DNA from 3 places in the Nocardioides sp. S5-5 genome. Region 1 is predicted to be linked to each of the others. Evidence: riboswitches for the same ligand, from Rfam matches in the RefSeq annotation. Region 1 holds a riboswitch; each other region holds the start of a gene.

Region 1 (9,839 bases):
GACGAGACTTTCGACCAGCAGTGCGACCTGTTTTTGCAATGGACGCGCGTGGTCGAAGGCGCGTCCTCACGGCGAGCTCTCCGGCCAGGTGCCGGAGAGGAACCTGATGTACGCCTTCTTGTTGAGCACCGCGGTCATCTTCGTGGCCGAGCTCGGCGACAAGAGCCAGCTCATGGCGATGACCTTCGCCACCCGCTATCGGGCGCGCGACGTACTGATCGGCCTGACCGCGGCGACCGCCGTGGTGCATCTCGCGTCGGTCGGGATCGGCTACGCGATCGGGGACGCCTTCGCCGACTACCAGGGCACCATCGAGGTGTGCGCGGGCATCGCGTTCCTCGGCTTCGCGCTGTGGACCCTGCGCGGTGACGAGCTGACCGAGGACGACGAGCGCAAGGCCACCAGCGCCACCGGCCGTGCCGTCCTGGTCGTCGCGCTGTTCTTCTTCCTCGCCGAGCTCGGCGACAAGACCATGCTCGCCACCATCACCCTGGCCACCCAGGAAGGCTGGTTCGGCACCTGGCTCGGCTCGACGGTCGGCATGGTCGCCGCCGACGCGCTGGCCATCGGCGTCGGCGCGGTCCTCGGCCGGCAGCTCCCCGAGAAGGTCATCAAGTACGGCGCCGCGGGGCTCTTCGCGCTGTTCGGGCTCGTGCTCATCGTCAGTGGGGCTGGTTGGATCTGAGGGTGAGCTCTGCGTGGCGCTGCTCATGGTCGGCGAGGCGCCGTTCGACGACTTCGGACCGCGGGCGCCGCGCACCGAGCCGTACTCCCCGGTGCTGCGCGAGCCCGGTGGGATGGCGGTCTGCGACACCAACGTCAACCGGGTCGAGGCCTGCACCGACGTCGAGAACCTCGCCGAGCAGCGGGCCCTGGAGAAGGCCGGCTTCACCCGCGAGGGCACGGTCCGCGGCGCCCAGTGGCGTGACGGCGGCTACCGCGACTGCTGCTCCTCCAGCATCCTGCGCGCGGACTGGTCGGCCTCCTGATGCGTCGCGGCCGTCGACCGACGTCGGCGACGGGTCCGGCTGATGAGCGACCACGCCCTCGCGCGCGTGGACTCACGGTTGACGACGAAGTCGATCAAGCACCAGCGTTGAGGGGATCACACCGACTCGGAGGTGTCCCTTGCTGCATGCCCAGGCCCGCGCGGCGGTGGGCGCGTGGCGCGATGACGACGGCGTGGTGTTCGTCAGCGTGATCTTCCGGGCGCCGTAGTCCTCAGAAGGCCTGCGGCCCGATCCGCTCGACGGCCACGAAGACCGCGAGGGCGAGCAGGACGACGTTCATCGCGGCGCTCTGCGCCTCGCCGCGACGCAGGTGGGTGACGATCGCGCCCGCCATGATCACCGCGAGCCCGATCGCGGCCGCCGGCACCAGGCCGGTCGCGATCTCCAGCGCGCCCGGCAGCACCAGCCCGAGCGCGCCGAGCACCTCCGCCGCGCCGATCAGCTTGAGCACGCCGGGCGCCATCGGCTCGGCCCAGCCCATCCGCGGGTCCTCGAGGAGCTGCTCCTTCGACCTGGCGAGCTTCATCGAGCCGGCCATCAGGAACAGGGCGGCGAGCAGGCCGGTGACGATCCACACGACGAGGTTCATGGGACGACACTAGGCCGTGTCTCCCCAGTCCGCCTGTTGCGCGGTGTCTCCGACTCAGCCGGCCTGCTTCCAGCTCGGCGCGTCCGCCCGCTCCCGGACCGCGACGTTGACCCGGTTGAACAGGTTGAGCGTGGCGATCTGCAGCAGCAGCGCGGACACCTGCCTCTCGTCGTAGTGCCGGTTGACCTCGCGCCACAGCTCGTCCGGGACCGGGTCGTGGCTGTCGGCGAGCCGGGTGAGGGCGTCGGTGAGGGCGAGGGCGGCGCGCTCGGCCTCGTCGTAGTACGGCGACTCGCCCCACGCCGCCACGCCGACGATGCGGTCCACCGCCTCGCCGGCGGACTGCAGCGTCTCGAGGTGGCCCTGGACGCAGGCGCTGCAGCCGTTGAGCTGGCTGGCCCGCAGGGCGACCAGCTCGAGGGTGGTGGTGGGCAGGCCGCCCTTGGCGATGGCGGTGAGCAGGCTGCCGATGCCCTTGAAGGCGTCGGGCAGGACCTGGGCCGGGTTGGCCATGCGGGGTTCGATGGTGGTCATCGCGTTCTCCTTCGGATCGGGTGGGGTGTTCGCTCTCCCTGACCCGCGGCGGCGCCGGAGTGTGACCGGATCGCCGAGGAGATCCGCGAGAAGATGGGGGACTGTCACATCGACGGCCCGCCGCGGGTCAGAGAGGCGACCCCGAGGAGAGGACCCACCCGTGAACGACGACGTCACCGTGGCCGCCGCCTTCGAGCAGCACCGCCGCCACCTGAACACGGTCGCGTTCCGTGTGCTCGGCTCGGCCACCGAGGCGGAGGACGCGGTCCAGGAGGCCTGGCTGCGGCTGCACCGCACCGACGCGGCCGAGATCGACAACCTCGGCGGCTGGCTCACCACCGTCGTCGGCCGGATCGCCCTCAACACCCTGCGCGCCCGCGCGACCCGGCGCGAGGACTCCCTGGAGGAGCGGGTCGAGCGGCTGCCCGACCCCGTCGTGACGGCGTACGACGGCGCGCTGCCCGAGGAGCAGGCGCTGCTCGCCGACTCGGTCGGCCTGGCGCTGCTGGTCGTCCTCGACCAGCTGGCGCCCGCCGAGCGGATCGCGTTCGTGCTCCATGACCTGTTCGGGGTCGCGTTCGACGAGATCGCGCCGATCGTCGAGCGCACGCCCGCCGCGACCCGCCAGCTCGCCAGCCGGGCGCGGCGCCGGGTCCGTGGCAGCGACCTGGTCCGTCCCGACAGCCCGGCCCGCCAGCGCGAGGTCGTCGACGCCTTCTTCGCGGCCGCCCACGCCGGCGACCTCGAGCGCCTGGTCGGCGTCCTCGCCCCCGACGTGGTGCTCCACTCCGACCTCGGCGTCCTGCGCGGCGGCATCGTGACCTACCAGGGCGCCGAGACCATCGCCCGCAACGCGCTGATGTTCGCCCACCCCGGCCGGATCGTGCATCCGGTCCTCGTCGACGGCCGGGCCGGTGCGGTCGTCACGCTGCGCGACGAGCTGTTCAGCGTGATGGCGTTCGCGGTCGCCGGTGGCCGGATCGTCGGGGTCGACACCTGGACCGACCCGGAGGTGCTGGCCCGGGTCGCGACACACTAGCTAGAGCCCCGCGCGCGGCAGCCGGTCGGGGAGCGGGGCCCCGTCGACCAGGTGGTCCGCGACGATCGTGCGGACCCGGGCCGGGTCGACGCCGCCGTACCAGCTGTCGTCGGGGTGGACGACCACCACCGGCGCCTGGTTGCAGGGGAACAGGCAGCCGGTCTGGGTGACGAGCACGTCGTCGTCGCCGAGCCCGCGGGCCCGCAGCTCCGCGTCGAGCGCGGCGGAGGTGGCGGCCGAGCCGCGGGCCGAGCAGCGCGGTCCGCGGCAGACCAGCACCTGCCGGGCGTGCCCGGGCACGGACTCCCACGCCGGCGAGGTCAGCGGCGCCTCCTCGCCGGTGATCGCCCGCCCGCTGACGACCACCTGCACCTCGGGTCGGCCACGCCGCCAGTGCCCGGCCACCCGGCGCAGCCAGGACCGCGCCGTCGGCGCACCCAGGCCGAGGCCGACCAGCTCGACCTCCCGTACGCCGAGCCCGGCGAGGCGCTCCAGCTCGTCGGTCACGCTCGGGGTCCCGGCCTGCAGGAAGGCGAGGGTGGCGCCGGTCGTGGCCGCCACGTCGGCCAGCTCGTCGGCGTGCCGCGCGGCCTCGACACCGAGCGGGACCAGCACCACCGCGCGGCTCACCGCGCCACCCGCTCGTCGTGCCAGACCACGTGCAGCCGCCCGGAGTGGTCGTGTCGCCCGACAGTGGTCTCGACGCCGTACACGTCGCGGACCAGGCCGGCGGTCAGCACCTCGGCCGGCGCGCCCGTGGCGACCACACGGCCCTCGCGCAGCACCACCAGCCGGTCGCAGAACGCCGCGGCCAGGTCGAGGTCGTGCAGCGCGGCGACCGTGGTCAGGCCGAGCGCGCGGACGGTGGCGAGCAGGTCGATCTGGTGGGCCAGGTCGAGGTGGTTGGTCGGCTCGTCGAGGACCAGCAGGTCCGGCTGCTGGGTGAGTGCCCGGGCCAGCTGGACCCGCTGGCGCTCGCCGCCGGACAGCGTGTGCCAGTCGCGGTCGGCGAGGTGGCCGACCGCCGCGAGGCGCATCGCCTCCGCGACCTCGCCGGCCCCCTCGGCGCGAGCGGCGGGCCAGCGGCCGCGGTGCGGGATCCGGCCCAGCTCGACCACCTGGCGCGCGGTCAGCGGCAGGGACGTCGACGCGTGCTGCTCCAGGACGGCGACCCGCCGGGCCCGGACCCGGGCGGGCAGCGCGTGCAGGTCCTCCTCGCCGAGCCGGACCGAACCGGTGGCCGGCCGGCGCAGCCCGGCCAGCACGTGCAGCAGCGTGGTCTTGCCCGAGCCGTTGGGGCCGAGCAGCCCGGTGACGGTGCCCGGCGCGCAGCCCAGGGTGACGTCGTGGAGGATCGCCCGGGTCCGCACACCCCACGAGACGCCCTCGACCGTCAGCCTCATCGGGTCCTCGACTCACGCCGCAGCAGGTAGCCGAACACGGGCGCCCCGAGCACCGCCGTGACGACCCCGATCGGGATCTCCTGGCCCTCGATCAGGGAGCGCGCCGCCGTGTCGGCCCAGATCATCAGCACCGCGCCGGCGAGCGCGCTCAGCGGCAGCAGCCGGCGATGCAGTGGCCCGCAGACCAGTCGTACGACGTGCGGCACGACCAGTCCGACGAACCCGATCGCGCCGGTGTAGGCGACCAGGCAGGCGGTGAGCAGCGCCGTACCGATGAGCAGCACCCAGCGGGTGCGCCGGATCGACACGCCCAGCGAGGCGGCCGACGCGTCCCCGAACGCGAACGCGTCCAGGTCCGCCGCATGGGCCACGACCAGCACCAGCGCGACGAGTGCGACCGTGACCAGCACGCCCGCCCCGAGCCACCGGACGCCGGCGAGCGAGCCCATGGTCCAGGCGAGCACCCGGCGGGCGGCGTCGTGGTCGCCGCTCATCATCACCGCGAACGACGTGAACGCCGCGCACAGCTGCCCGACCGCGACTCCCGCGAGCACGGTCCGCGCGGGCGGCAGGTCGCCGTTGCGTCCGGTGGCCAGGGCGAGCACGAGCACCAGCGCGAGGATCGCGGTGGCGAACGCCGCCGCGCCCAGGGCGGCGCCGCCGACCAGGGTCCCGACGCTGGTCCCGAGCACGATCACCGCGACCGCGCCGACGGTGGCGCCGCCGGAGATGCCCAGCAGGTAGGGGTCGGCGAGGTCGTTGCGGGTCAGCGACTGGAGGACGGCACCGGCCAGGGCGAGCCCGGCACCCGTCGCCGCGGCCCCGACGATCCGCGGCATCCGCAGCTGCCACACGATCCGGTCGTCGATCACGCTGACGCCGTCGACCGGCGCCCCGAGGCGACGCAGCACCACGGCGACGACGTCCGCCGCCGGCACATGCACCGAGCCGACCCCGACCGCCACGACGGCGGTGCCCACCAGCACCAGCGCGAGCACCGCGCCCATGGCCAGGCCGATCCCCGGCCGGCTCCGCGCCGGCCGGGTCGCCTGCAGCATCAGCCGAGCTCGGCCAGCTGGGTGCCGACCGACACCGCGCCGTCGGCGAGCCGGACGCCGGGCGTGGACTCGGAGAACGGCAGCACGACGTACTTCTTCTGCTGGACGGCGCGCAGCCCCTTCAGCACCGGGTCCTTCTCCAGGAGCGCGATCTTGTCCTCGGCCGTCGACCAGCTCGCGTCGGCGAGCACGATCACATCCGGGTCGGCCTGCACGACGCGCTCCCAGCTCACGTTCGCCCAGCCGCCCTCGATGTCGGCGAAGATGTTGGTCGCGCCGACCGCGTCGAGGATCAGCTGCGGCCCGCCCTCACCGGCGCCCGCGAACGCCTCCTTGTCGCCGGAGTCGAACCAGAACACGTCGAGGCCCGCGCCCGGCTTGCTCGCGGCGAGCTCGTCGAGCGCCTTCTCCTGCTCGTCCTCCAGCGCCTCGGCCCGCTCCGGGACGCCGAACACGTCGGCCACGGTCTCGATCTCGTCCCACACCGAGTCGAAGGAGACGTCGGCGCTGGGCTTGTTCTCGCCACAGCCGAAGAGCGAGAGGAAGGAGCCGACGCCGAGCTTCTCCAGCTCGTCCTGCGGGCCGGCGGCCTCGTCGCCGAAGGCGCTGGCGTAGGAGCCGTAGACGAAGTCCGGCTCGGCCTCGAGGAGGGTCTCGCTGTCGGGGTACTCCTTGGAGAGGACCGGCACGGCGTCGTACGCCGCCTTCCACTTCTCCGGCACCGCGTCGTCGAGGTACGCCGTCCCCGCCATCCGGTCGGACAGGTCGAGGGCCAACATCACCTCGGTGGCGCCCTGGTTCATGGTGACCGCGCGCTCCGGCGGCGCGCTGATCGTGGAGGTGAAGCCACAGCTGCCGGCCTTGACGGGGAAGCCGGTGGCGGTCGGTCCCTTGCTCTCGGCCTCCGGCGCGCCGGCGCATCCGGCGAGCAGGGGGAGCGCCGCGAGGGCAGCCAGGAAACGGGTACGACGGGTCGAGGACATGGTCGCTCTTTTCAGTCCGAGGCTCTTGCGCGAAGCCTGTTGTGCGGGTGTGTCGCGGACCCTCGAGATCCACGGCCAGCAGGTCTTCGGACTCGGGATCGATCGGACGGAGCGCCTTCCCGGACCGTCGTGCGTCCAGTGGCTTGCCCTGATTGCTCAGTGCCCCGCCCGTCACCCTCACCGCTGCGCGTCAGTCCCGGATTCGCACCGGGTTCCCTGCTCACGGGTGTGAGTTGACTGGCGAGGCGGACGCTAGCACGCACCGGCCCGACGTTCTTGGTGGGATATCTCACCTCTGCCGCAGCCGACGCGCCGACACCAGATCTAGGTCCCACGAATCTGGGTGACCCCTACATATGGTGGTTCTCGTAGCTGGTTCCTCGCCCCAGCCAGGGGCGCGGAGGCAAGAGGGAACCCGGTGGAAGTCCGGGACTGCCCCGCAGCGGTGAGTGGGAACGACCGCCGTCACACAGCACTGGGTCGCGATGTGCGACCTGGGAAGCGACGGCCAGTAGGACTCCTTTCGAGGAGACGCCCGCGAGTCCGAAGACCTGCCAGCGCGCCGCACCCGCCGGGTGCGGTGGTCCGAGGCCTCGTGGGAAGGCCGACGGCTGAGCAGGCGCGTCGGCGCCGCCCCGCTGTCGTCCCCTCGCGAGCCAGACTCCGAGGGGAGAACACCGTGACCGTCACCGAGTCACCCACCCGCACCACCATGACGGTGCGCAAGCGCAACGGCGAGACCGAGCGCGTCGACGTCACCAAGATCGTGCGCGCCGTCGACCGGGTCAGCGCCGACCTGCCCGACGTCGACCCGATGCGGGTCGCGACCCGCACCATCAGCGGCCTGTACGACGGCGCGACCACCGCCGAGCTGGACCGGCTCTCGATCCAGACCGCGGCCGAGCTCACGGCTGCGGAGCCGGCGTACTCGAAGCTCGCGGCCCGGCTGTTGGCGGGCTACATCGACAAGGAGGTCCGCAACCAGGGCGTGGCCTCCTTCAGTCAGTCGGTCGCGCTGGGCCATGCCGAGGGCGTGATCGGCGACGAGACGGCGCGGTTCGTGAAGGACAACGCCCGCAAGCTCGACTTCGCGATCGACGAGGATGCGGACCGTCGGTTCGAGTACTTCGGCCTGCGCACGGTCTACGACCGCTACCTGCTGCGCCACCCCACGGCGCGGCTGGTGATCGAGACGCCGCAGTACTTCCTGCTCCGCGTCGCCTGCGGCCTGTCCCGTACGCCGGCCGAGGCGATCGGCTTCTACCGGCTGATGTCGAGCCTGGCCTACCTGCCGAGCAGCCCGACGCTGTTCAACTCCGGCACGCGGCACACGCAGATGTCGTCGTGCTACCTGGTCGACAGCCCGCGCGACGAGCTGGAGTCGATCTACAGCCGTTACACGCAGGTCGCGCAGCTCTCGAAGTTCGCCGGCGGCATCGGCATCGGCTTCTCCCGGGTGCGCTCGCGCGGCGCGCTGATCCGTGGCACCAACGGTCAGTCCAACGGGATCGTGCCCTTCCTGCGCACCCTCGACTCGTCGGTGGCGGCGGTCAACCAGGGCGGCCGCCGCAAGGGCGCCGCCTGTGTCTACCTGGAGCCGTGGCACCCCGACGTCGAGGAGTTCCTCGAGCTGCGGGACAACACCGGTGAGGAGGCCCGTCGTACCCACAACCTCAACCTGGCCAACTGGATCCCCGACGAGTTCATGCGCCGGGTCGAGGCCGACGAGACGTGGTCGCTGATCGACCCGAACGAGGTGCCGGAGCTGCCGGACCTGTGGGGCTCCGCGTTCGACGCGGCCTACCGGCGGGCCGAGGCGGAGGGCCGGTACGTGCGCCAGGTCAAGGCGCGCGACCTCTACGCCAAGATGATGCGGACCCTCGCCCAGACCGGCAACGGCTGGATGACCTTCAAGGACGCCGCCAACCGGCACTGCAACCAGACGACCGACGCGCCCGGGGCGGGGAGGCCCGTGGTGCATCTGTCGAACCTGTGCACCGAGATCATCGAGGTCTCCTCCGACGGCGAGACCGCGGTGTGCAACCTGGGCTCGATCAACCTCGGCCAGCACCTGACCGACCGGCACGGCGCCGTCGACGTCGACTGGGACAAGCTGCGTGCGACCGTGCGGACGGCGGTGCCCTTCCTCGACCGGGTCATCGACATCAACTACTACCCGAGCACGCAGGCCGCCGCGTCCAACCCGCGGTGGCGGCCGGTCGGACTGGGGCTGATGGGCCTGCAGGACGTGTTCTTCGCGCTCCGACTGCCCTTCGACTCCCCCGAGGCGAAGGCGCTGTCGACGCGGATCCAGGAGGAGATCCACCTGACCGCGCTGGAGGTGTCCTGCGCGCTCGCCGCCGAGCACGGCCCCCACCCGTCGTACGACGAGACGCGGGCCGCGCGCGGCGACCTCCACCCCGATCTCTGGGGAGCCACCCTGACCCAGCCCGAGCGGTGGGCGGCGCTCAGGGAGCGGATCGCGGAGCACGGGCTGCGCAACTCGCTGCTGATCGCGATAGCACCGACGGCGACGATCGCGTCGATCGCCGGCTGCTACGAGTGCATCGAGCCGCAGGTCTCGAACCTGTTCAAGCGCGAGACGCTGTCGGGCGAGTTCTTGCAGGTCAACTCCGCGCTGGTGCGCGAGCTCAAGACGCGCGGGCTGTGGACCGCCGAGGTGCGTGAGCAGATCAAGCGCGCCGAGGGCTCGGTCCAGGGGATCGCGCAGCTGCCCGACGACGTACGGCTGCTGTTCCGGACCGCCTGGGAGCTGCCGCAGAAGGCGCTGATCGAGATGGCGGCCGAGCGACAGGGATTCGTCGACCAGGCCCAGTCGCTCAACCTCTTCATGGCCGCGCCGACGATCGGGAAGCTGTCCTCGATGTACGCGTTCGCCTGGAAGAGCGGGCTGAAGACGACCTACTACCTGCGCTCGCGGCCGGCGACGCGGATCCAGCAGGCCACCGTCTCGGTGGTCCCCACGACGACCACCACCGACGAGGAGGCACTCGCCTGCTCGCTGGAGAACCCCGAGAGCTGCGAGGCCTGCCAGTGACCGCCGACCACGCCCCGACCCGGATGCTGCTCGACCCGGGCATGAACCTGACCCTGCGGCCGATGCGCTACCCGCACTTCTACGAGCGCTACCGCGACGGCATCAAGAACAACTGGACCGTCGAGGAGGTCGACCTGCACTCCGACCTCGCCGACCTGAAGCGGC
Region 2 (9,839 bases), 2.0 Mb from region 1:
ACGGCGTCTCCGCCTATCCGCCGGCCATCACGCCCGCGATGGTGCGCACCTTCGTCCTGGGCAAGGCCGGCGTCTCCGCGCTCGCGGCCGCCCACGGCGTCCACGTCCGGGTCCTCGACCTGGGCGTCGACGACGACCTCGACGGCGTCCCCGACGAGGTCCGGGCGCACAAGGTGCGCCGTGGCAGCGGCGCCATCCACGTCGAGGACGCGCTGAGCGCGGCCGAGGCCGCGCAGGCGTTCGCGGCCGGCCGCACCGTCGCCCGCGAGGAGATCGCCGCGGGCGCCCAGCTGCTGCTGTCCGGGGACATGGGCATCGGCAACACCACCCCGGCCGCCGCCATGGTGGCGGCCGTCCTCGGGCTGCCGGCCGCCGAGGTGACCGGCCGCGGCACCGGGGTCGACGACGCCGCGCTCACCCACAAGCAGGTCGTCGTCCAGCAGGCGCTGGACCGGGCCGGCACCCGGATCGACGACCCGATGGACGCGCTCACCGCGCTGAGCAGCGCCGACCTGGTCGCGACGGTCGGCTACCTCGTGGAGGCGGCCGAGGCCGGTGTGCCCGTCCTGCTCGACGGCCTGATGTCCGTCGCCTGCGCCCTGTACGCCGACCGGATCGCGCCCGGCGCCGCCGCGTGGTTCGCCGCCGGCCACCGCTCGACCGAGCCGGCGCAGGCGCTGGCGCTGGAGAAGCTCGGCTTGGAGCCGGTGCTCGACCTCGGGCTGCGGCTGGGCGAGGGCTCCGGCGCGGTGGCCGCCGTACCCGTGCTGCGCTCCGCGGTCGCGCTGCTGCGCGACGTCGCGCTCCTCGCCGACCTGATGCCGCCCGCCGAGGACGCATGACCACCCCACGGCGCTCCTCTCCTCCGCTTCGCTCCCCCGAACGGCTTCGCGGGGACGCCGGGTGAGCGTCGCCGTCGTCGGCCGCAGCCTGCGGCTCTCGATCGGGATGCTGACGGCGCTGCGGGTCCCCGCGGTGCTCCGGGTCTCCCCCGGCGTCGCGACCGGCGCGCTGCTGCTCGCGCCGCTCGCCGTGCTGCCGCTGGGCGCGGTGGTCGGCGTGATCGTGTGGGCCGGCGGCCACCTCGACCTGCCTGCCCTGGCCGTCGCCTTCGCCGCGCTCGCCGCGCTCGCGGTCGGCAGCCGGGCGCTGCATCTCGACGGGCTCTCCGACGTCGCGGACGGGCTCACGTCGTCGTACGACCGCGAGCGGTCGCTGGCCGTCATGAAGAGCGGTACGGCGGGCCCGGCCGGCGTCGCCGCGCTGGTACTCGTCCTCGGGGCCCAGGCCGCCGCGCTGACGGCGTTCGTGTCCTTCGGCGGACAGGTGCGCTCGGCCGTGGTCGCCGGTGCCGCGGTGTGCGCCTCCCGGGCCGCGCTGTGGATCACCGCCTGCACCCTGGCTCCGCCGGCCCGGCCGGACGGCCTGGGCGTGAGCTTCACCCGACGGGTGCCGGTCGTCGTCGCGGTCGTGGGCTGGGCGGGGCTGGGCGCCCTGTCGCTGGTGGTCGACCCGGTCCGGGGTCCGGTCACGGTCGCGGCCGCCTTCGTGGTGGTCGCGGTGCTGACCTGGCACGCCGTCCGCAGGTTCGGCGGGGTCACCGGCGACGTCTTCGGCGCGGGCATCGAGCTGGCGCTCGCCGTGCTGCTGGTCGGGCTGGCGGGCACCTAGACATCGCGGTCACACGCTGGTGCCCGCGCCGCGTCAGAGGCGGAGCACGCGCCCCGCGACCACCAGGTGAACCTCGTCGCAGGCCGCGGCGACCCGCTGGTTGACCGTGCCGAGCAGGTCGCGGAAGACCCGTGCCGAGCGGTGCTCCGGTACGACGCCCAGCCCGACCTCGTTGGTCACCAGCACCACCCGCTGGCCGGTGCCGCTGAGCGCGGCGAGCAGCCCGTCGAGGTGTCCGAGGACCTGGGCCTCGACGTCCTCGACCGGGGCCTCCCACAGCCCGGCGTCGTCGACGACGCCGGTGAGCCAGGTGCCGAGGCAGTCGACCAGGACCGGCTCGGCCGCGGCGCCGAGCACCCCGGCCACGTCGCGGGTCTCCTCGGTCGACCAGGTGGGGGGCCGACGGGCCCGGTGGGCGGCGATGCGGGCGGCCCAGTCGGCATCGTCGTACACCGGACCGGCGGCGACGTAGATGACGCTCGCGGCGTCGGCGAGCAGGGACTCGGCGTGCCGGGACTTGCCGGACCTCACCCCACCGGTGACCAGGACCCTCACGGCAGCGTGAAGGCGACCTTGCGGGCCGCGAGATCGGCGCTGGCCAGGGTGACCGTGACGTCCTCACCGAGCGGCAGCGGCTGCGCCGAGGTCACCGGCGCCTCGACACCGACCTCGGCGAGCATCACCACACCGGTGGTCGGCTCGTCGTCGCGGAGGCTGGTGACGACCCCGTCGAAGGTCTCGCCGACCCGGTCGGCCAGCACCGCGGCCTCGATCAGGTCGAGCACCGCGCGCTCGTAGGAGCCGGCCCGGCGCGCGGAGTCCTGCAGGATCTTGGGCAGCCCGGGCAGCGCACTCGCCACCCAGTCGGGGACGGGGGTGCCGGCGCAGATCGCGAGGCAGACCTCACCGGCGTACCGGTCGCCGAGGCGGCGCAACGGCGCGGTGACGTGGGCGTACTCGGCGGCGATCGCGCAGTGGCGGGTCTGCTCGGGGAGCTCGCCGTCGAAGGCGGCGTACCCGCTCCCGCGCAGCAGTCGGGTGCAGGCCACGACCATCGCCTGGTGCTGGGAGAGCGTCGGGTCGAGCGAGCGGACGAAGTCCGGGTAGTCCATCTCCTGCGGCCAGGAGATCCGCAGACCCTTCGCGACCCGGCGCAGCCGGGCGACGTCGCGCGGGTCGGCCGGCGGCAGGGTGCGCAGCATGCCGACCTTCGCGCCGACCATGAGCGAGGCCGCGCCCATGCCGGTCAGCAGGGAGATCTGGGCGTTCCACAGCTCGACGGGCAGCTGCTCGCGGAACACCAGCCGGAAGCTGCCGTCGGCCTCGTCGACCTCCTGCTCCGGCAACGGCAGCGAGATCCCGCCGCGCGCCACCTCCTGCTGCTCGCGCAGTCTCCCGATCTCGCGGAGCAGCTCGAGCACCTCCCCGGCGGTGCCGTCGTCGAGCGCCTGCTGGGCCTCGACGTACGACCACCGGGCACTCGAGCGCACCCGCGCCCGCTCGACGCGTACGTCGGTGGTCACGCCGTCCGCGTCGAGGCGGATCGTCCACAGCAGCGCCGGGCGGACCTGGTCGGGCAACAGCGAGGCCGCTGCCTCCGACAGCGCGGGCGGGTGGAGCGGGATCCGGGTGCCGGCGCCGTACAGCGTCTCGCCGCGCTCGTTGGCCTCCATGTCGACCGGGTCGCCCGGCCGCACGAAGGCGGCGACGTCGGCGATGGCGTAGTGGACGACGTACCCGTCGCCCTCGCGCTCGAGGTGGAGCGCCTGGTCGAGGTCCATCGAGCCCGCCGGATCGATGGTGAGGAACGGCAGGTCGGTGCGGTCCAGCTCGGGCAGCACGACGCCTGCCGCCGCGCGCTCGGCCGCGGCGACGACATCGGGCGGGAACTCCCCCGGGAGGTCGAGCTCCTTCGCGATCGCCGCGAGACCCTCCTGGATCTCCGGAGAGCTCGCCTTGACCCGGACCACGAGATTGCTCGGCATGTCGGTGACCTTATCGTTGGCCCCGTGCTGATCCTGCTGCCGCCGAGCGAGGGCAAGGCGGTCCCCCGGCGGGGCCGGCCGCTCGACCTCGCCGCGCTGTCCTCCCCCGCGCTCACCGACGCGCGCCGCGAGGTGCTCGACGCCCTGGTCACGCTGTGCCGGGAGGATCCGGCCAAGGCGGCCGAGGTGCTGGGCCTCTCGGCCGGCCAGGCGGACCTCGTCGACCGCAACGCGGACCTGACGTCCGCACCCACGGCACGTGCGGACCGGATCTACACCGGCGTCCTGTACGACGCCCTCGACGTCGGGTCCCTCTCGGCCGGAGCGAAGCGGCGCGCGACCTCGCGGCTCGCGGTCGCCTCCAGCCTGTTCGGCATGGTGCGGCTGGGCGACCGGATCCCGTCGTACCGGCTCTCCGGCGACGCCTCCCTGCCTGGGCTGGGTCCGGTCGCGGCGGTGTGGCGCGAGGCGCTGCCGGCCGTGATGACCGAGACGCTGGGTCGCGGGCTGCTGGTGGACCTGCGCTCGGGGATGTACGCGAGCTTCTGGAAGCCGGGCCCGGACCTGGCCAAGCGGGTCGCCACGGTGCGGGTGCTGCACGAGCACGACGGCACCCGCAAGGTGGTCAGCCACTTCAACAAGGCCACCAAGGGCCGGATCGTCCGGGCCCTGCTCGAGGACGGCGCCGACCCGCGCACGCCGGCTGCCTTCGCCGACACGCTCCGGGACCTCGGCTGGACCGTCGAGCTGGGTGCTCCGGGCAAGACCGGCACCCAGCTCGACGTGGTCGTCAGCGCGCTCTGAGCGTCACCAGCGCCCGGTGTCGCGCAGCGTACGGCGACCGGGGGCCAGGGCGTTGAAGAACCTCATCGAGCCCTTCTGCTCACCGGTGCGCGGGTCGGGGTAGAACGCGAGCACCGAGACCGCGGCGGGTGCGAGCTCCATCCGGAACAGCGTCTCCAGCGGCGCGTCGAGGGCGTGCGCGACCAGGGTCTTGATCGGTGTGACGTGGCTGACCAGGACCACGGTGCGCCCGGCGTGGGCCTCGAGCAGCCGCCTCAGCCCGGCCAGCACCCGCTCCCGGACCACGACGAACGACTCGCCGCCCGGCGGCGCGGCGGACATGTCGGCGAACCAGGCGTCCAGCCGCTCCCGGTCCCGCTCGGCGACCTCGGTGAAGCTCAGCCCGTCCCACTCGCCGAACTCCATCTCGGCGAAGGCCGGCTCCTCCTCGACACCGAGTCCCAGCGCGGACGCGACGATGTCGGCCGTCTCCCGGGTACGCCGCACCGGCGAGGCCACGACGACGTCGACGCTGTCCTTGAGCTCGGTGAGCCACGCGGCGACCTCGGCGGCCTGGGCCCGGCCCTCCTCCGAGAGCGGCGGGTTGTCGCCGCCGAGCCCGCCGGAGAAGCGGCGACCGGTGGTGTGCGGGGTGACGCCGTGGCGGACCAGCACGATCGTGGTCGGCTGGCCCGGCCCGGTCGCCGGCGAGGACGCCTCCTCGGCCGCCGACTCCGGCTCGTCGGGCACGCCGTCACCGGGCAGGCTCGAGACGCTGACGCCCGACCGCTTCCCGTCGAGCGCCTCGTTGGCGAGCCGGTCGGCGTGGGAGTTCTGGGCGCGCGGCACCCAGGTGTACGTCGTACCGGCGGGCGCGAGCTCGCGCGCCTCGGCCGCCAGCACGGCCATGTCGGCGTGCTTGATCCGCCAACGCCCGGACATCTGCTCGACGACCAGCTTGGAGTCCATCCGCACCTCGACGACCGCGCCCGGCGCGTGCGAGACGGCGAGCGCGAGGCCGGCGACCAGCCCGGAGTACTCCGCGACGTTGTTGGTCGCGACCCCCAGCGTGCGGGCGTCCTCGGCGATCACGGCGCCGGTCGCCGCGTCCCGCAGGACCGCGCCGTACGCCGCCGGCCCGGGGTTGCCGCGCGAGCCGCCGTCGGCCTCGACGACGACCCGCCCGGGCGCAGCGCTCACAGGCCGCTCTCGGAGGTGCGGACCAGGATCCGCTGGCACTCCTCGTGGCGCAGCACCGTCTCGGCGGGCGTCGCGCGGATCTCGGCGATCTCGCCGGCGTCGAGGGTGAGCTGGCAGCCGCTGCACTGCCGGGCTCGCAGGGCGCCGACACCGATCCCGCCCTTGCTGGCGCGCAGCTTCTCGTAGAGGGCGAGGAGGTCCTCGGGGATCGCCGCGACGATGGCGGCGCGGCCACCGGAGACGGACTCGATCTCGGCGTCCAGCGCGGCGACCTTCTCGTCGCGTGCCGTGGTGAGGGTGCCGAGCCGGCCGTCGAGGTCCTCGATCGCGGAGGTGAGCTCGGCGAGCGCGGACTGCGCCTCCTCGAGCTGCTCCATCACCTCGAGCTCCTCGTCCTCGAGCGTCGAGATCCGGCGCTCCAGCGACGCCAGCTCGTGCTGCATCCGCTCGAGCGCCTTGGGGTCGGCGATGGCGCCGGAGTCCATCCGGTCGCGGTCGCGGGTACGCCGGGCCTTGACCTGCTCCACGTCGGCGTCGGCCTTCACCTGGGCGACCGCGAGGTCGTCGACGACGATGCGCTGGTCGCGCAGCCGCCCGTCGACGTCGACCCGCTTGCCGAGCAGGTCCTTGATCTCCGCGGCCTCCGCCGGGTTGCCGCGCTGGTGGCGCAGCTGGTCGATCTGGGCGTCGAGGGCCTGCAGGTCGAGCAGGCGGAGCTGGGCGGCGGGGTCGGCGTTCACAGATGCATCCTCACAGGCGCATTGTCCAAGGATCGGTGCAGATCGCGCTCACCCGGGTCTCCACCGCGTCGCCGAGCGCCTCGCGAAGCAGCTGGTCGACCACCGGGAGCCAGGTCCACTCGGCCGCCCAGTGGGCCACGTCGACCAGCGCCGGGCCACCCTTCTCGAGGAACTCCGCCGCCGGGTGGTGGCGCAGGTCGCTGGTCACATAGACGTCGGCGCCCGACCCGGCGAGCCGGTCGAGCAGGAAGTCGCCGGCGCCCCCGCACACCGCGACCCGCCTCACCGGGCGCTCCGGGTCCCCGGCGACCCGGACGCCGTGCTGGGTCGGCGGCAGCGCCGCGGCCACCGCCTCGGCGAAGCCGGCCAGGGTGGTCGGCTCGACGCTGCCGACCCGCCCGGTGCCCACGCCGGCGAGCTGGGGATCGGCGAGCTCCACGACGTCGTACGCCGGCTCCTCGTAGGGATGGGCCGCCAGCATCGCGCGGACCACGGCCGCCCGGCGGGCGCGCGGCAGGACGACCTCGATCCGCACCTCCTCCACCGTCTCCAGCTCACCGACGGTCCCGATCATCGGCGTCGCGCCGTCGAGCGGGCGGAACCGGCCCTCGCCGGGTGCGCTGGTGAAGGAGGCGAAGTCGTAGTCGCCGATCTGGCCCGCTCCGGCCTCGGCGACGGCGGCCCGCACCGGTGCGGCCGCGTCGGCCGGGACGAAGACCGTGAGCTTGTCGCAGGGCTCGCCCGACGCGGGGATGATCGGCGCGAGGTCCTTGAGGCCGAGGGCGACCGCGAACGCCTCGGACACGCCCCCGACGGCCTGGTCGGCGTTGGTGTGGGCGGTCAGCAGCGCGCAGTCGGCCTTCGCCAGCGTGTGCAGGGTGCGGCCCTTCGGGGTGGTCGCCGCGACGCCGTGGACGCCCTTGAGGAAGAGCGGGTGGTGGACCAGCAGCAGGTCGGCCTTCCAGTCCGCGGCCTCCGCCGCGACCTCGGGAGTGGGGTCGACCGCCAGCAGCACCTTCTTCACGGGCTGCTCGGGGTCGCCGTACACGAGCCCGACGGCGTCCCAGCTGTCGGCCGTCGCGGGCGGGTACCAGCCGTGGACCAGGTCGACGACGTCCTTGAGCGAGGGCATGGCGGTCAGGCTACCGAGAGGGCCGCGGCGGGCGGTTGCTATGGTGCCGGTGCCAGCGAAGGGAACCCGGTGCGAGTCCGGGACTGACGCGCAGCGGTGTGGGTGACGGCCGGAGCACGATGTCACTGGACCTCCCGGGGTCTGGGAAGACGCTCCGAACCGGATGATCCCGAGTCCGAAGACCTGCTGGCCCTTGCGGCCCGACCGTCGCGAGGTCGATGTGGGGCGATCGCGAGGAGCCCCGGCCTCGAAGGACTCCGTCACTTGGCGCACATGGCCCGCAGCCGCCCCGACCGGTGCCCCGGCGTGGTCCACCCGTGGCCGGCCGACGACGGCGGCCTGGTGCGGATCCGGGTGCCCGGCGGCCGGGTGCCGGTCTCGGCGCTGAGGGCGTTGGCCGCCGTCGCCGAGGAGTACGGCGACGGCCGGGTCCGGGTCACCGGCCGCGCCAACCTCCAGGTCCGCGCCATGCCCCTGACCTCGTCCGGCCTGCTGGCCGGCCCCGCGCTGGCCGCCCTCGAGCGGACCGGCCTGCTGCCGTCCCGCTCCCACGACCGGGTCCGCAACGTGCTGGTCTCGCCGCAGACCGGGCTGGCCGGCGGCCGCGCCGACCTGCGCCCGGTGCTCGCCGCGCTCGACGCGCTGCTGCTCGCCGACGCCGCGCTGGCCGGGCTGCCGGGCCGCTTCCTGTTCACCCTCGACGACGGCCGCGGCGACCTCGCCGACAAGCACCTCGACCTCGGCCTGGTCGCGCTGGACGCCGGCACCGCGCAGCTGCGGGTCGGCGTGTGCTGGGGCGAGATCGGGGCTCTGGCCGACGCGCCCGCCGCCCTGGTCACGCTGGCCCGGGCGTTCCTGGCCGCCCGCGGCACCGGACCCGACGCGCCGTGGCACGTCCCCGAGCTGTCCGTCCCGCTCACCGCGCCCGCGCCCGCCGCCACCGGCGCCACCGTCGCGACCGGCCCGCTCCCGTTCGGCCCGGTCGCGGGCGGTCGGCATGTCGCCGTACCCGACGACGGGCTGGACGCCCCGACCATCGCGGCCTGGGCCGCACCGACCGTGATCGTCACGCCGTGGCACGGCGTACTCGTCCCCGAGGAAGCTGAATGACCGACCCCACCGCTCCGCCGCGCCGCTACGACTACATCGCCGACGGGCCGGCGATCTACGTCGACTCGTTCGCGACCATCCGCCGCGAGTCGGACCTGTCCGGGGTCCCCGCCGAGGCGGAGAGGGTCGCGGTCCGGATGATCCACGGCAGCGGGCAGACCGACCTGGTGCGAGATCTGGTCGTCCATCCGCGGCTGGTGCCCGCCGCCCGGGCCGCGCTGAACGCCGGCGCGCCGATCCTGTGCGACGCCCGGATGGTCGCCATGGGCATCACCGCCGGCCGGCTGCCCGCCGACAACCCGGTGCACTGCTTCCTCACCGACGAGCGGGTCCCCGCGCTGGCGCGGGCGTGGTCGACGACCCGCACCGCGGCCGCCGTATCGCTGTGGGAGCCGCTCCTCGACGGCGCCGTCGTCGCGATCGGCAACGCACCCACCGCGCTCTTCCACCTGCTGGAGATGGTCCTCGCCGGTGGCCCCCGTCCGGCCGCGATCGTCGGCTGCCCCGTCGGGTTCATCGGCGCGGCCGAGTCCAAGGACGCGCTCGCGTCGTTCCCCGTGGACCACGGCATCGACATCCCGTTCGTCACCGTCCGGGGCCGCCGCGGCGGCTCGGCCATGGCGTCCTCGGCGGTCAACGCGCTGGCCCAGGAGGAGGAGTGACCGGGCGCTTCCACGTCGTCGGCATCGGCCCCGGCGACCCCGAGCTGATCACCCGCAAGGCCGAGCGCCTCATCGGCGCGGCCCCGGTCGTCGCCTTCCACGCCGGGGTGCGCAAGGAGTCGCACGCCCGCCGGATCGCCGCCGATCTCATCCCCGCCGACGCGATCGAGGAGGAGCTGCGCTACCCCGTCACCACCGGGACGACCGACCACCCGGGCGGGTACGTCGGCGCGCTGGCCGCCTTCTACGACGAGTGCGAGGCCCGGCTCGCCGCCCATCTCGACGCCGGCCGCGACGTCGTCCTGCTCGCCGAGGGCGACCCGCTGTTCTACGGCTCGTCGATGTACCTCGTCGACCGGCTCCGCGACCGGTTCCCCGTCGAGGTGGTGCCCGGCATCCCGGCCTTCGCCGCCGCCACCGCCACCGTCCCGGCGCCCCTGGTCCGGCAGACCGACGTCCTCACCGTGCTCCCCGGCACCCTCCCCGAGGCCGAGCTGGCCCGCCGCCTCGCCGACACCGACGGCGCGGTGATCATGAAGCTCGGGCGCACCTTCCC
Region 3 (9,839 bases), 2.0 Mb from region 1:
GATCTCGTCGCGCTGGGCGCGGTGGTCGGCGTCGGGGTGCTTCTTCGTGGTGCCACAGCAGCAGTCGCGGCACAGCAGCACGTCCCGCTCAGGCAGCGCCATCGGTTCCCCCGTCGACAGGGCCGCGCAGCAGGAACAGGTCCATCACCCAGCCGGCCTCCGCCTTGGCCGCGTCCCGCGCCGCCTCGATCGAGCCCACCACGTCACCGACCCGGCCGGACACCAGCCGCTCCCCCACACCGCCGAGGTTGGCGCCCCACCAGATCGACCAGTCCTCGAACCCGTCGAGGTCGACACCGGAGGTCAGCATCACCACGACATTGCGCTGCCCGGCGGCCACATCGGCCCGCAGCCGCCGCGCCGTCGTCACGTGGACCGGCTGGCCGACCTCGTGCAGCACGATCGCGTGCCGGGCCGCCAGCACCTGCGGCGCACTCACGCCGGGGAGCACGTCGAAGGAGACCCCCAGCTCGCGCACGATCCGGATCGTGCCGTCGTACAGCGACGGGTCGCCCCAGACCAGGAAGGCGCACCCACCACCCCGCGCGGACAGCGCGGCACGGTAGGCGGCCAGCCGGGCGGCGTACCAGTCGGCGACGGCGCCCTCGTAGCCCGCGCGGTCCAGGCCGGGCGAGCGGTCCCGCTCCGGGTCCGGTACGACGACCAGCTCGACGCCGTACGCGTCGCACACCGCCTGCCGCACCGCCAGCAGCGGGTCGTCCTCGCCCTTGGCCACCGCGAGCGCGTAGTCACATTCCGCCAGCGCCGCGGCTACCTCCGGCGTGACGTGCTGCGGCCCCATCCCGAAGCCGAGCACCCGCACAGACACACTCATCGGTCTTCCAGATCTCCCTCGACCTCGAGATAGGCCGCCTGCAGGGACGCCAGGAGCTCCGGGTCGGGCGACTCCCACAGGCCCCGATCCGCAGCCTCGTGCAGCCGCTCCACGATGCTGCGCAGCGCCCACGGGTTCGACGTGCGCAGGAACTCCTGGTTGGTCTCGTCCAACACGTACGACCGGGCCAGGGACTCGTACATCCAGTCGTGCACCACGCCCGCGGTCGCGTCGAAGCCGAACAGGTAGTCGACCGTCGCCGCCAGCTCGAAGGCGCCCTTGTAGCCGTGCCGCTGCATCGCGCCGATCCACCGCGGGTTCGCCACCCGCGCGCGGAACACCCGGTTGGTCTCCTCCTGCAGCGTCCGGGTCCGTACGGCGTCCGGCGTGGTCGAGTCGCCGACGTACGCCTTGGGCGCGGATCCGGTCAGCGCCCGGATCGTCGCGACCATGCCGCCGTGGTACTGGAAGTAGTCGTCGCTGTCGGCGATGTCGTGCTCGCGGGTGTCGATGTTCTTGGCCGCGACCTTGATCCGCCGGTAGTTGGCGCGCATGTCGTCGGAGGCGGGTACGCCGTCGAGGTCGCGCCCGTAGGCGAAGCCACCCCACGCGGTGTAGACCTCGGCCAGGTCGGCGTCGTCGCGCCAGCTGCCCGACTCGACCGCCTGCAGGATGCCGGCGCCGTAGGAGCCCGGCTTGGAGCCGAAGATCCGGGTCCGCGCGCGGCGCTCGTCACCGTGCTCCGCGAGATCGGCGGCAGCGTGGGCGCGGACGAAGTTCTGGTCGAGCGGCTCGTCCAGGTCCGCGACCAGCTGCACCGCGTCGTCGAGCATCGCCACCACGTGCGGGAAGGCGTCGCGGAAGAAGCCGGAGATCCGCACCGTGACGTCGATCCGCGGGCGGCCGAGCTCCTCCAGCGGGATGACCGTCAGCGCATGCACCCGCTTCGACGCCTCGTCCCACTCCGGCCGGACGCCCAGCAGCGCCAGCACCTCGGCGATGTCGTCGCCGGAGGTACGCATCGCCGAGGTGCCCCAGACCGACAGGCCCACCGACTCCGGGTAGGCCCCTTCCTCCGCGAGATAGCGCGCGACCAGCGACTCCGCCATCGCCTGCCCGGTCTGCCAGGCCAGCCGCGAGGGCACCGCGCGCGGGTCGACGGTGTAGAAGTTGCGGCCGGTCGGCAGCACGTTGACCAGGCCGCGCAGCGGCGAGCCCGACGGCCCGGCGGGCACGAAGCCACCGGCCAGCGCGTGCAGGGTGTGGTCGAGCTCGTCGGTGGTGCGGGCCAGCCGCGGCACCACCTCGGTGGCGGCGAACGCCAGCACCTTCCGCACGTCGGGGGACGCGTGCAGCTCGTCGACCCGAGCCGGGTCCCAGGCGGCCTTCTCCATCGCCTCGACCAGGGACCGGGCCTCGGCCTCGACCCGGTCCACCTCGACCGTCGGCGCGTCCGGCGCCAGACCCAGCGCGGCCCGCAGCCCCGGCACCGCCTGTGCCTGTCCGCCCCACACCTGCGCGGCCCGCAGGATCGCGAGCACCAGGTTGACCCGGGCCTCGCCGTCGGGGGCCTGGCCCAGGACGTGCAGGCCGTCGCGGATCTGGACGTCCTTGATCTCACACAACCAGCCGTCGACGTGGAGCAGGAAGTCGTCGAAGTCGTCGTCCTCCGGGCGGTCCTCGAGCCCGAGGTCGCGGTGCAGCTCGGCAGCCCGCATCAGGGCCCAGATCTCGCCGCGGATGGCGGCCAGCTTGGCCGGGTCCATCGCGGAGATCTTGTCGTACTCCTCGAGCAGGCCCTCGAGCCGCGCGATGTCGCCGTACGCCTCGGCGCGGGCCATCGGGGGAATGAGGTGGTCGATGATCGTGGCGTGCGCGCGGCGCTTGGCCTGCGCGCCCTCGCCCGGGTCGTTGACGAGGAACGGGTAGATCAGCGGCAGGCTGCCGATCGCCGCGTCGGTGGCGCAGGAGGCCGACAGCGCGGCGTTCTTGCCCGGCAGCCACTCCATCGAGCCGTGCTTGCCGAGGTGGACGACGGCATGCGCGCCGAAGCCGTGCTGGACCCAGCGGTACGCCGCCAAGTAGTGGTGCGACGGCGCGAGATCGGGGTCGTGGTAGATCGCGACCGGGTTCTCGCCGAAGCCGCGCGGGGGCTGGATCATCAGCACGATGTTGCCGGCGCGCAAGGTGGCGAGCACGATCTCGTCGCTGTCGTTGACGAACAGCCGCCCCGGCGCCGGACCCCACGCCTCGACCATCGCGTCGCGCAGGTCCTCGGGCAGATCGGCGGTCCAGAACCGATAGTCGTCGGCGGAGATCCGCACGTGCGCGTCGGTCAGCTGCACCGACGTCAGCCACTCCTCGTCCTGTCCGCCGGCGGCGATCAGCGCGTGGATCAGGGTGTCGCCGGCGACCGTGTCGTCGTCGAGGTCGAGGACACCGAAGCCGTCGCCGACGTCGTACCCCGCCTCGCGCAGCCTCCGCAGCATCCGCACCGCCGAGACGGGCGTGTCCAGGCCGACCGCGTTGCCGATGCGGGAGTGCTTGGTGGGGTACGCCGACAGCATCAGCGCGATCCGCTTGTCCTGGTTGGGGATCCGCCGCAGCCGGGCGTAGTTGACCGCGAGCCCGGCCACCCGCGCGGCCCGCTCCGGGTCAGCGACGTATGACGGCAGCCCGGCCTCGTCGAGCTCCTTGAACGAGAACGGCGCGGTGCTGATCCGCCCGTCGAACTCGGGGATGGCGACCTGGTTGGCGTAGTCGAGTGGGGTGACGCCGTCGTCGGAGGCCTCCCACTCGGCGCGGCTGCTGGTCAGGCACAGCCCCTGCAGGACGGGGATGTCGAGGGCGGCGATCCGCTCCACGTCCCAGGTCTCGTCCTCGCCACCCGCGCTGACCGAGGCCGGCGTCGAGCCGCCCGCCGCCAGCACCGTGACGACCAGCGCGTCGAGGTCGCCGAGCGCGGCGAACAGCTCGTCCGGCGCCGCCCGCAGCGATCCGGCGAAGATCGGCACCCCGACCGCCTCGCCGGTGGCGTCGATCGCGTCGCACAGCGCATGCACGAACGCGGTGTTCCCACTGGCCTGGTGCGCCCGGTAGAAGAGCACCCCCACCGTGGCCCGGTCCCCGGCCACCGCGGGCCGCTCGACCAGCCCCCACGCCGGGATCACCTCCGGCGGCTCGAAGCCCTCGCCGGTCAACAGCACCGTGTCGGACAGGAACCGGTGCAGCTCGGTGAGGTTGCGCGGGCCGCCCTCGGCGAGGTAGCGGTGCGCCTCCGCCGCGATCCCGACCGGCACCGTCGAGGCCTCCATCAGCTCGGCGCTCGGCGTCAGCTCGCCACCGAGCACCACGAGCGGGCGGCCGGTCGCGCGCAGCGCGGCCAGCTCGGCGTCGTACTGCTGCGGGGAGCCGAGCAGCCGGACGACGACCAGGTCGGCGCCGGTGGCCAGCAGCACGAGCGCGGCGAGGTCGCTGCGCGCCGGGTTGGCCCAGCCGTAGTCGGCGCCGCTGGCCCGCGCGGACAGCAGGTCGGTGTCGGACGTGGACAGCAGTGCGATGCGCGCCATGACGCTCAAAGCCTCCTCGGGGTTCGCGCCCCTCATCGGTAGGTGTGTCCGCGGCCAGTGTCTGGCTGCCCGCCGCCACGAGGGCGACGGGGTCACAGTGGCGGAACCGCCCCGGTCTCACACCGGGTTCCTGCACCGCGGACCTGTGGGGAGTCAGCCTACGGTGGTCCCATGCAGGATCAGCAGGCGCCCGGCATCCACGTGGCCGTTCACGGCCACCCCAACCTGGACACCCTCCTCCTGTGGCACCCCGCGGTCCGCACCGACGCCGACGCGGTGGGCGCCCTGGCGAGCCGGATCGCCACCCGCGGCGGGGTCCGCGTCGTCGTACCCACCTGGGCGGACGGACGCGACCTGCTCCGCTCGGTCCGCTACGCCCGCCAATCGGCCGTGCATCCACCGGACCACGTCTCCGTCGTCGGGTACGGCGCCGCGGGCATCGCCGCGCTCAGCCTGGCCGAGCACCAGCGGCGCCTCGGCATCGGCCTGCGCCGGGTGACCTGCGTCGACGGCGCGGACGGCCTCGCCGACCCGATCAGCGGCCAGCCGCTGGGGCCGCCGGCACCGAGCCCGGCGAGCACGGAGGTCGACATCGTCGAGGCCGCCGATCCCGCCTGGGCGCGGGCGACCGTCGAGGCCTGGAGCTCCGCCGGCTGGGCGGCCTTCGCCATCCCGGCCGAGGAGTTCACCTGGCGCCTCGGCGACACCCCTTGATCGACTTAGCGAAAACGCTAAGATGGGCGTATGCCGCTCATGGACGAACGACCCCCGCGGGGCACCGACCTGCTCGGCCTGCGACAGCGCGCTGGGCTCAGCCAGGCCGAGATGGCCGCCCGGCTGGGGATCACGGCCAGCGTGCTGAGCGCCTACGAGCGGGGCCGGCGCGAGCCTCGGGTCGACATCTTCTTTCGGGCCGTCGACGTCGCCGGCTTCCACGTCGACTACGTCGAGAAGTCGGGGCGCGCACCACAGCGATGGACCGTGCCGAACGCCCAGGAGAAGGCCGAGATACTCGTGAGGGTGGCCGCCCTCGGCATGGCGCTGCCGCGCCGCGACCGTGGCCCACTCACCTTCCCCCATGACGTCTGGAGGAAGGTGTCTGTCGATGCCTGACCACGTCGTGGTGCTCCAGCGGGCGGTCGAGGTGCAGCAGCGACTCGAAGCAGACGGGATCCGGACGGCGATCGGCGGCGCCCTCGCCTTGGCCTACCACGTGACGGAGCCGCGCTCGACTCAGGACATCGACCTCAACATCCTGTTGCCCAAGCAGGACGCGGCGCGTGTCCTGTCCCTCCTTCCTGACGACGTTCGTTGGACGCAGGCGCACCTGGCCGCCATCGAGCGCGACGGCCAGGTCCGCATCATGTGGGACGTCGACAAGCCGCCGCCGATGCCCCTCGACCTGTTCTTCGCCGAGCACGAGTTCCACCACGTCGCGACCGACCGCGCCCTGTGGGTGCCGATGCTCGACGCCGAGGTCCCGATCCTCTCGGCCACGGATCTCACCGTGTTCAAGGCGCTCTTCGACCGCCCCAAGGACTGGGTCGACATCGGTGAGATGGCGTCCTACGGCGCCCCGAGCCTCGACCTCGCCGATGCCGGACGCTGGGTCGCCGAGATCGTCGGCGCCGACGACGCCCGGGTCGCCCGGCTGCGCGACCTCGCCGCGCGTCCACCCGAGCCGCCGGCTCAGTTCACCTGGCGGGATCTGCCCTCCCAGTAGGGCGCGCGCAGCTTGAACTTCTGCAGCTTGCCGGTCGCCGTCCGCGCCAGCTCGGTGCGGAACTCCACCGACGTCGGCGACTTGTAGCCCGCGAGCCGGTCCTTGCACCAGCGGATCAGCTCGGCCTCCATCTCGGGACCGGCGGTGGCGTCGGCGGTGAGGACGACGAGCGCCTTGATCGTCTCGCCCCACTTCTCGCTCGGGACGCCGATCACCGCGACCTCGGCCACGGCCGGATGGGAGAACAGGGTGTCCTCGACCTCGATCGAGGTGACGTTCTCACCGCCGGTGATGATGACGTCCTTCTTGCGGTCGGCGATGGTCAGGTAGCCGTCGTCGCCGAGGTAGCCGCCGTCGCCGGTGTGGAACCAGCCGTCCTCGAGCGCCGCGGCCGACTCCTCGGGCTGCTCCCAGTACCCCTCGAGGATCACGTTCGACTGGGCGAGCACCTCGCCGGCGCCCTCCTCGGACTCGTCGATCGCCAGCCGTACGCCGATCGCCGGGGCGCCCGCGCGCGTCAGCCGGGTCGCGCGCTCCTCGGCCGAGAGATCGTCCCACTCGGCGCGGGTGCGGTTGATGGTCAGCAGCGGGGAGGTCTCGGTGAGGCCGTAGATCTGGATGAACTCCCAGCCCAGCTCCTCCTGGACCCGGATCACCGTCTTCGTCGGCGGCGGGGCGCCGGCCATGATGATCCGCACCCGGTCGCGCCCCGGGATCTCGCCCTCCCAGGTCTGCGCCGCCTCCAGTACGGCGGCCGCCACCGCCGGCGCGGCGCACATCACCGTCACGCCGTGGTCGCGCACGCGGCGCAGGATCTCGGCGCCGTCGACCTTGCGCAAGATGATGTGCCGCGCGCCGACGCCGGTCATCGCGAACGGCATGCCCCAGCCGTTGGCATGGAACTGCGGCAGCGTGTGCAGGTAGACGTCGCGGTCACCGATCCCGGCGTGCAGGCCGAAGGTCAGCGCGTTGACCCAGATGTTGCGGTGGGTGATCTGCACGCCCTTGGGGCGCGCGGTGGTGCCCGAGGTGTAGTTGATGGTCGCGGTGGCGCCCTCGTCGTGCTCCCACGCCTTGGGCTCCGCGCCGGGCGCGGCGTACAGCGCGTCGTCGTCGCCCAGCACGTACTTCTGCTCGCACGTCACGCCCGCGAGCGACTCCTCGAGCTCCGGGTCGAGGTAGAGCACCCGGGCGCCGGAGTGCTCGACGATGTACTGCACCTCGTCGGGGCTGAGCCGGAAGTTCACCGGCACCAGCACCCGGCCCCAGCCGCTGACCCCGAAGAACGAGGTCAGCAGCCGGCTGCTGTTGTGGCTGACGATCGCGACCCGCTCCCCCACGCCGATCCCGAGCTCGTCGAGCTTCGCGGCCTGGCGCCGCGCCAGCTCGCCGATCTGCGCGTAGGTGAGCTCGCCCTGGCCGGGCGCGGGCTGGGTCGGCTCGTCGACGACACCCACCCGCTCGCCGTACACCTGCACGGCGCGGTCGAGGAAGTCGTTGACGCTGAACGGGACGAACACACGGGCCTCCTGGCATCGGACGCGGGTCACGGGTGTGACACCCACCACCCTAGGCCCGTCGCCCCACCCCGCGCTGCCTCCGAAAGGAGGCAGTCGCGGGCCGGATGAGAGGACTCTCATCCGGCTCTCACCGACGTCCCACGATCGGGCAGGATGATCGGGTCATGAGTCGTGCGTGGAAGGTCCTGCTGCCGGTCGCGGCGCTGATGGTGCTGGCCGGCTTCGCCGCGGGCGCGGTGGTCCGCGCCGGTGCCGACGAGCCACCCGCCCGGACGCCGCTCGACCTGGGGCCCGCCGCCCCGGCCGCTACACCGAGCCCCACGGTCCCCGTGACGCCGACGACGCCCGAGAGCGAGCCGACGACCCCCCGGACCGAGGTGATCACGCCGCAGCCCGACCTCGACGATGACGACGACGATGACGACGATGACGACCGCCGGGGACGCGACGACGACCGGGACGACCGGGACGACCGGCACGAGGACGGCGACGACCGGGAGGACCACGCGGACGACGACCGGCGTGGCGACCGGCGTGGTGACCGGGGCGGCCGCGGGCACGATGACGACTGACCCGTCGACTGACCCGACGGCACCGGCCCGCTCGGGCCTGTCCGTCCGGATCCGGATCACCGCCGCGGTCGCGCTGCTCGTCACGGTCGCCCTCGCCGGCGCCGGGCTGATCGTCTACTGGGTCGAGAGCCGGGCGCTGACCGAGACCCTGCAGAGCGAGGTCGAGCAGGAGCTCGACGAGTTCGTCGCCCTGCAGCGCACCGGCGACTTCGCCACGGTCCGCGAGCTGCTCGAGGGCTTCTTGACCCGCAACGTGCCCGACGACGACGAGCTGCTCGTCGGCTGGATCGGCGACGGCACGCTCGTGCAGTTCCCCGAGGACGACCTCGTCGACGACCCGAGGTTCCAGGAGGCCGTCGCGCCGCTGGTCGTCGACGGCGGCACGACCTACCTCGACACCGACCGCGGCGAGGTCCGGATCACCGCCCAGCCGGTGGCCCAGGGCAGCCAGCGCGGCGCGCTGCTCGTGGTCACCTACCTCGCCGAGGACCGCGGCGGGCTCGGACAGACGATGCGCACCTACATCCTGGTCGCCCTGCTGTCCGCCGCCCTGGTCACCGCCACCGCGGCCTGGGTCTCCGGGCGGCTGCTGCGCCCGCTGCGCACCCTGCACCTCGCCGCCGAATCGATCACCGCGACCGATCTCTCACGCCGCCTCCCCGAGCGCGGCAACGACGACATCACCGCCCTGACCCGCACGGTCAACGGGATGCTCGACCGGCTCGAGCACGCCTTCGCCGGCCAGCGGCAGTTCCTCGACGACGCCGGCCACGAGCTGCGGACGCCACTCACCGTGCTCCGCGGCCACCTCGAGCTGCTGGACCCCGGCAACCCCCAGGAGGTCGCCGAGACCCGCGCGCTGCTGCTCGACGAGGTCGACCGGATGTCGCGCCTGGTCGGCGACCTGATGGTGCTGGCCAAGAGCGACCGCCCGGACTTCCTCACCCCCGGCGCCACCGACCCGTCCGCCCTCCTCGCCGCCGTGCTCACCAAGGCCAGCGCCCTCGGCGAGCGGAGCTGGCGGCTCGAGGCCTCGCCCGACCTCCCGGCCGAGCTGGTCCTGGACGGCCAGCGGATCACGCAGGCGCTGCTCGCCCTCGCCGACAACGCCGTCAAGCACACCGCCCCCGGAGGCCGGATCGCGATCGGCGCCGCGGTGGCGGGCCCGACCCTGCGCTGCTGGGTGCAGGACGACGGCGCCGGCATCGCCCCCGGCGACGAGGCGCGGATCTTCGGGCGGTTCGGCCGCGCGGCGGTCCCCGAGGGCGACGAGGGCTTCGGCCTGGGGCTCTCCATCGTGAGCGCGATCGCGCAGGCCCACGGCGGCACGGCGTACGTCGACCCGTCCGGCTCCGCCCCCGGCGCCCGGTTCGTGATCGAGGTCCCCGCCGTCCTCCCGGTCCCGCTCCCACCGCATCTCGCCGATCCGGCCGACTCGGAGCAGACCCAGGTGCTGACGTGGCCCACATCCTGATCGTCGAGGACGAGGAGCGGATCGCCTCCTTCGTCGCCAAGGGCCTGCGCGCCGAGGGCCACCGCACCACCGTGGCCGACGACGGCCGCACCGGGCTCGACCATGCCCTCGCCGGCGACGTCGACCTCGTCGTCCTCGACATCGGG

Evidence for each region. Region 1 has a riboswitch for cobalamin ahead of ACUP6Y_RS23750 (ABC transporter substrate-binding protein). Riboswitches for the same ligand answer to the same signal wherever they lie in the genome.
Region 2: it holds a riboswitch for cobalamin, as region 1 does, so the genes downstream of both, ACUP6Y_RS09170 (nitrite reductase) here and ACUP6Y_RS23750 (ABC transporter substrate-binding protein) in region 1, are expected to answer to the same signal.
Region 3: it holds a riboswitch for cobalamin, as region 1 does, so the genes downstream of both, cobN (cobaltochelatase subunit CobN) here and ACUP6Y_RS23750 (ABC transporter substrate-binding protein) in region 1, are expected to answer to the same signal.

The regions. Positions count from the first base shown of each region.
Region 1 covers NZ_CP199913.1:4,905,140-4,914,978, reverse strand. The annotation lists gene ACUP6Y_RS23790 (TMEM165/GDT1 family protein) at 122-685, shown strand; gene ACUP6Y_RS23785 (GNAT family N-acetyltransferase) at 699-989, shown strand; gene ACUP6Y_RS23780 (DoxX family protein) at 1,222-1,599, opposite strand; gene ACUP6Y_RS23775 (carboxymuconolactone decarboxylase family protein) at 1,654-2,133, opposite strand; gene ACUP6Y_RS23770 (sigma-70 family RNA polymerase sigma factor) at 2,294-3,172, shown strand; gene ACUP6Y_RS23765 ((2Fe-2S) ferredoxin domain-containing protein) at 3,173-3,802, opposite strand; gene ACUP6Y_RS23760 (ABC transporter ATP-binding protein) at 3,799-4,575, opposite strand; gene ACUP6Y_RS23755 (iron chelate uptake ABC transporter family permease subunit) at 4,572-5,633, opposite strand; gene ACUP6Y_RS23750 (ABC transporter substrate-binding protein) at 5,633-6,616, opposite strand; cobalamin riboswitch at 6,679-6,873, opposite strand; cobalamin riboswitch at 6,973-7,189, shown strand; gene ACUP6Y_RS23745 (ribonucleoside-diphosphate reductase subunit alpha) at 7,296-9,674, shown strand; gene ACUP6Y_RS23740 (ribonucleotide-diphosphate reductase subunit beta) at 9,671-9,839, shown strand, end outside.
Region 2 covers NZ_CP199913.1:1,943,857-1,953,695, reverse strand. The annotation lists gene cobT (nicotinate-nucleotide--dimethylbenzimidazole phosphoribosyltransferase) at 1-842, shown strand, start outside; gene ACUP6Y_RS09205 (adenosylcobinamide-GDP ribazoletransferase) at 904-1,671, shown strand; gene cobU (bifunctional adenosylcobinamide kinase/adenosylcobinamide-phosphate guanylyltransferase) at 1,705-2,226, opposite strand; gene ACUP6Y_RS09195 (RNB domain-containing ribonuclease) at 2,223-3,656, opposite strand; gene yaaA (peroxide stress protein YaaA) at 3,681-4,460, shown strand; gene ACUP6Y_RS09185 (bifunctional RNase H/acid phosphatase) at 4,464-5,639, opposite strand; gene ACUP6Y_RS09180 (zinc ribbon domain-containing protein) at 5,636-6,379, opposite strand; gene ACUP6Y_RS09175 (Nif3-like dinuclear metal center hexameric protein) at 6,390-7,511, opposite strand; cobalamin riboswitch at 7,548-7,716, shown strand; gene ACUP6Y_RS09170 (nitrite reductase) at 7,785-8,621, shown strand; gene ACUP6Y_RS09165 (precorrin-8X methylmutase) at 8,618-9,283, shown strand; gene cobJ (precorrin-3B C(17)-methyltransferase) at 9,280-9,839, shown strand, end outside.
Region 3 covers NZ_CP199913.1:1,907,702-1,917,540, reverse strand. The annotation lists gene ACUP6Y_RS09075 (hypothetical protein) at 1-102, opposite strand, end outside; gene ACUP6Y_RS09070 (SAM-dependent methyltransferase) at 89-835, opposite strand; gene cobN (cobaltochelatase subunit CobN) at 832-4,404, opposite strand; cobalamin riboswitch at 4,440-4,559, opposite strand; gene ACUP6Y_RS09060 (hypothetical protein) at 4,576-5,118, shown strand; gene ACUP6Y_RS09055 (helix-turn-helix domain-containing protein) at 5,158-5,517, shown strand; gene ACUP6Y_RS09050 (hypothetical protein) at 5,510-6,127, shown strand; gene ACUP6Y_RS09045 (AMP-binding protein) at 6,094-7,647, opposite strand; gene ACUP6Y_RS09040 (hypothetical protein) at 7,812-8,219, shown strand; gene ACUP6Y_RS09035 (sensor histidine kinase) at 8,170-9,693, shown strand; gene ACUP6Y_RS09030 (response regulator transcription factor) at 9,678-9,839, shown strand, end outside.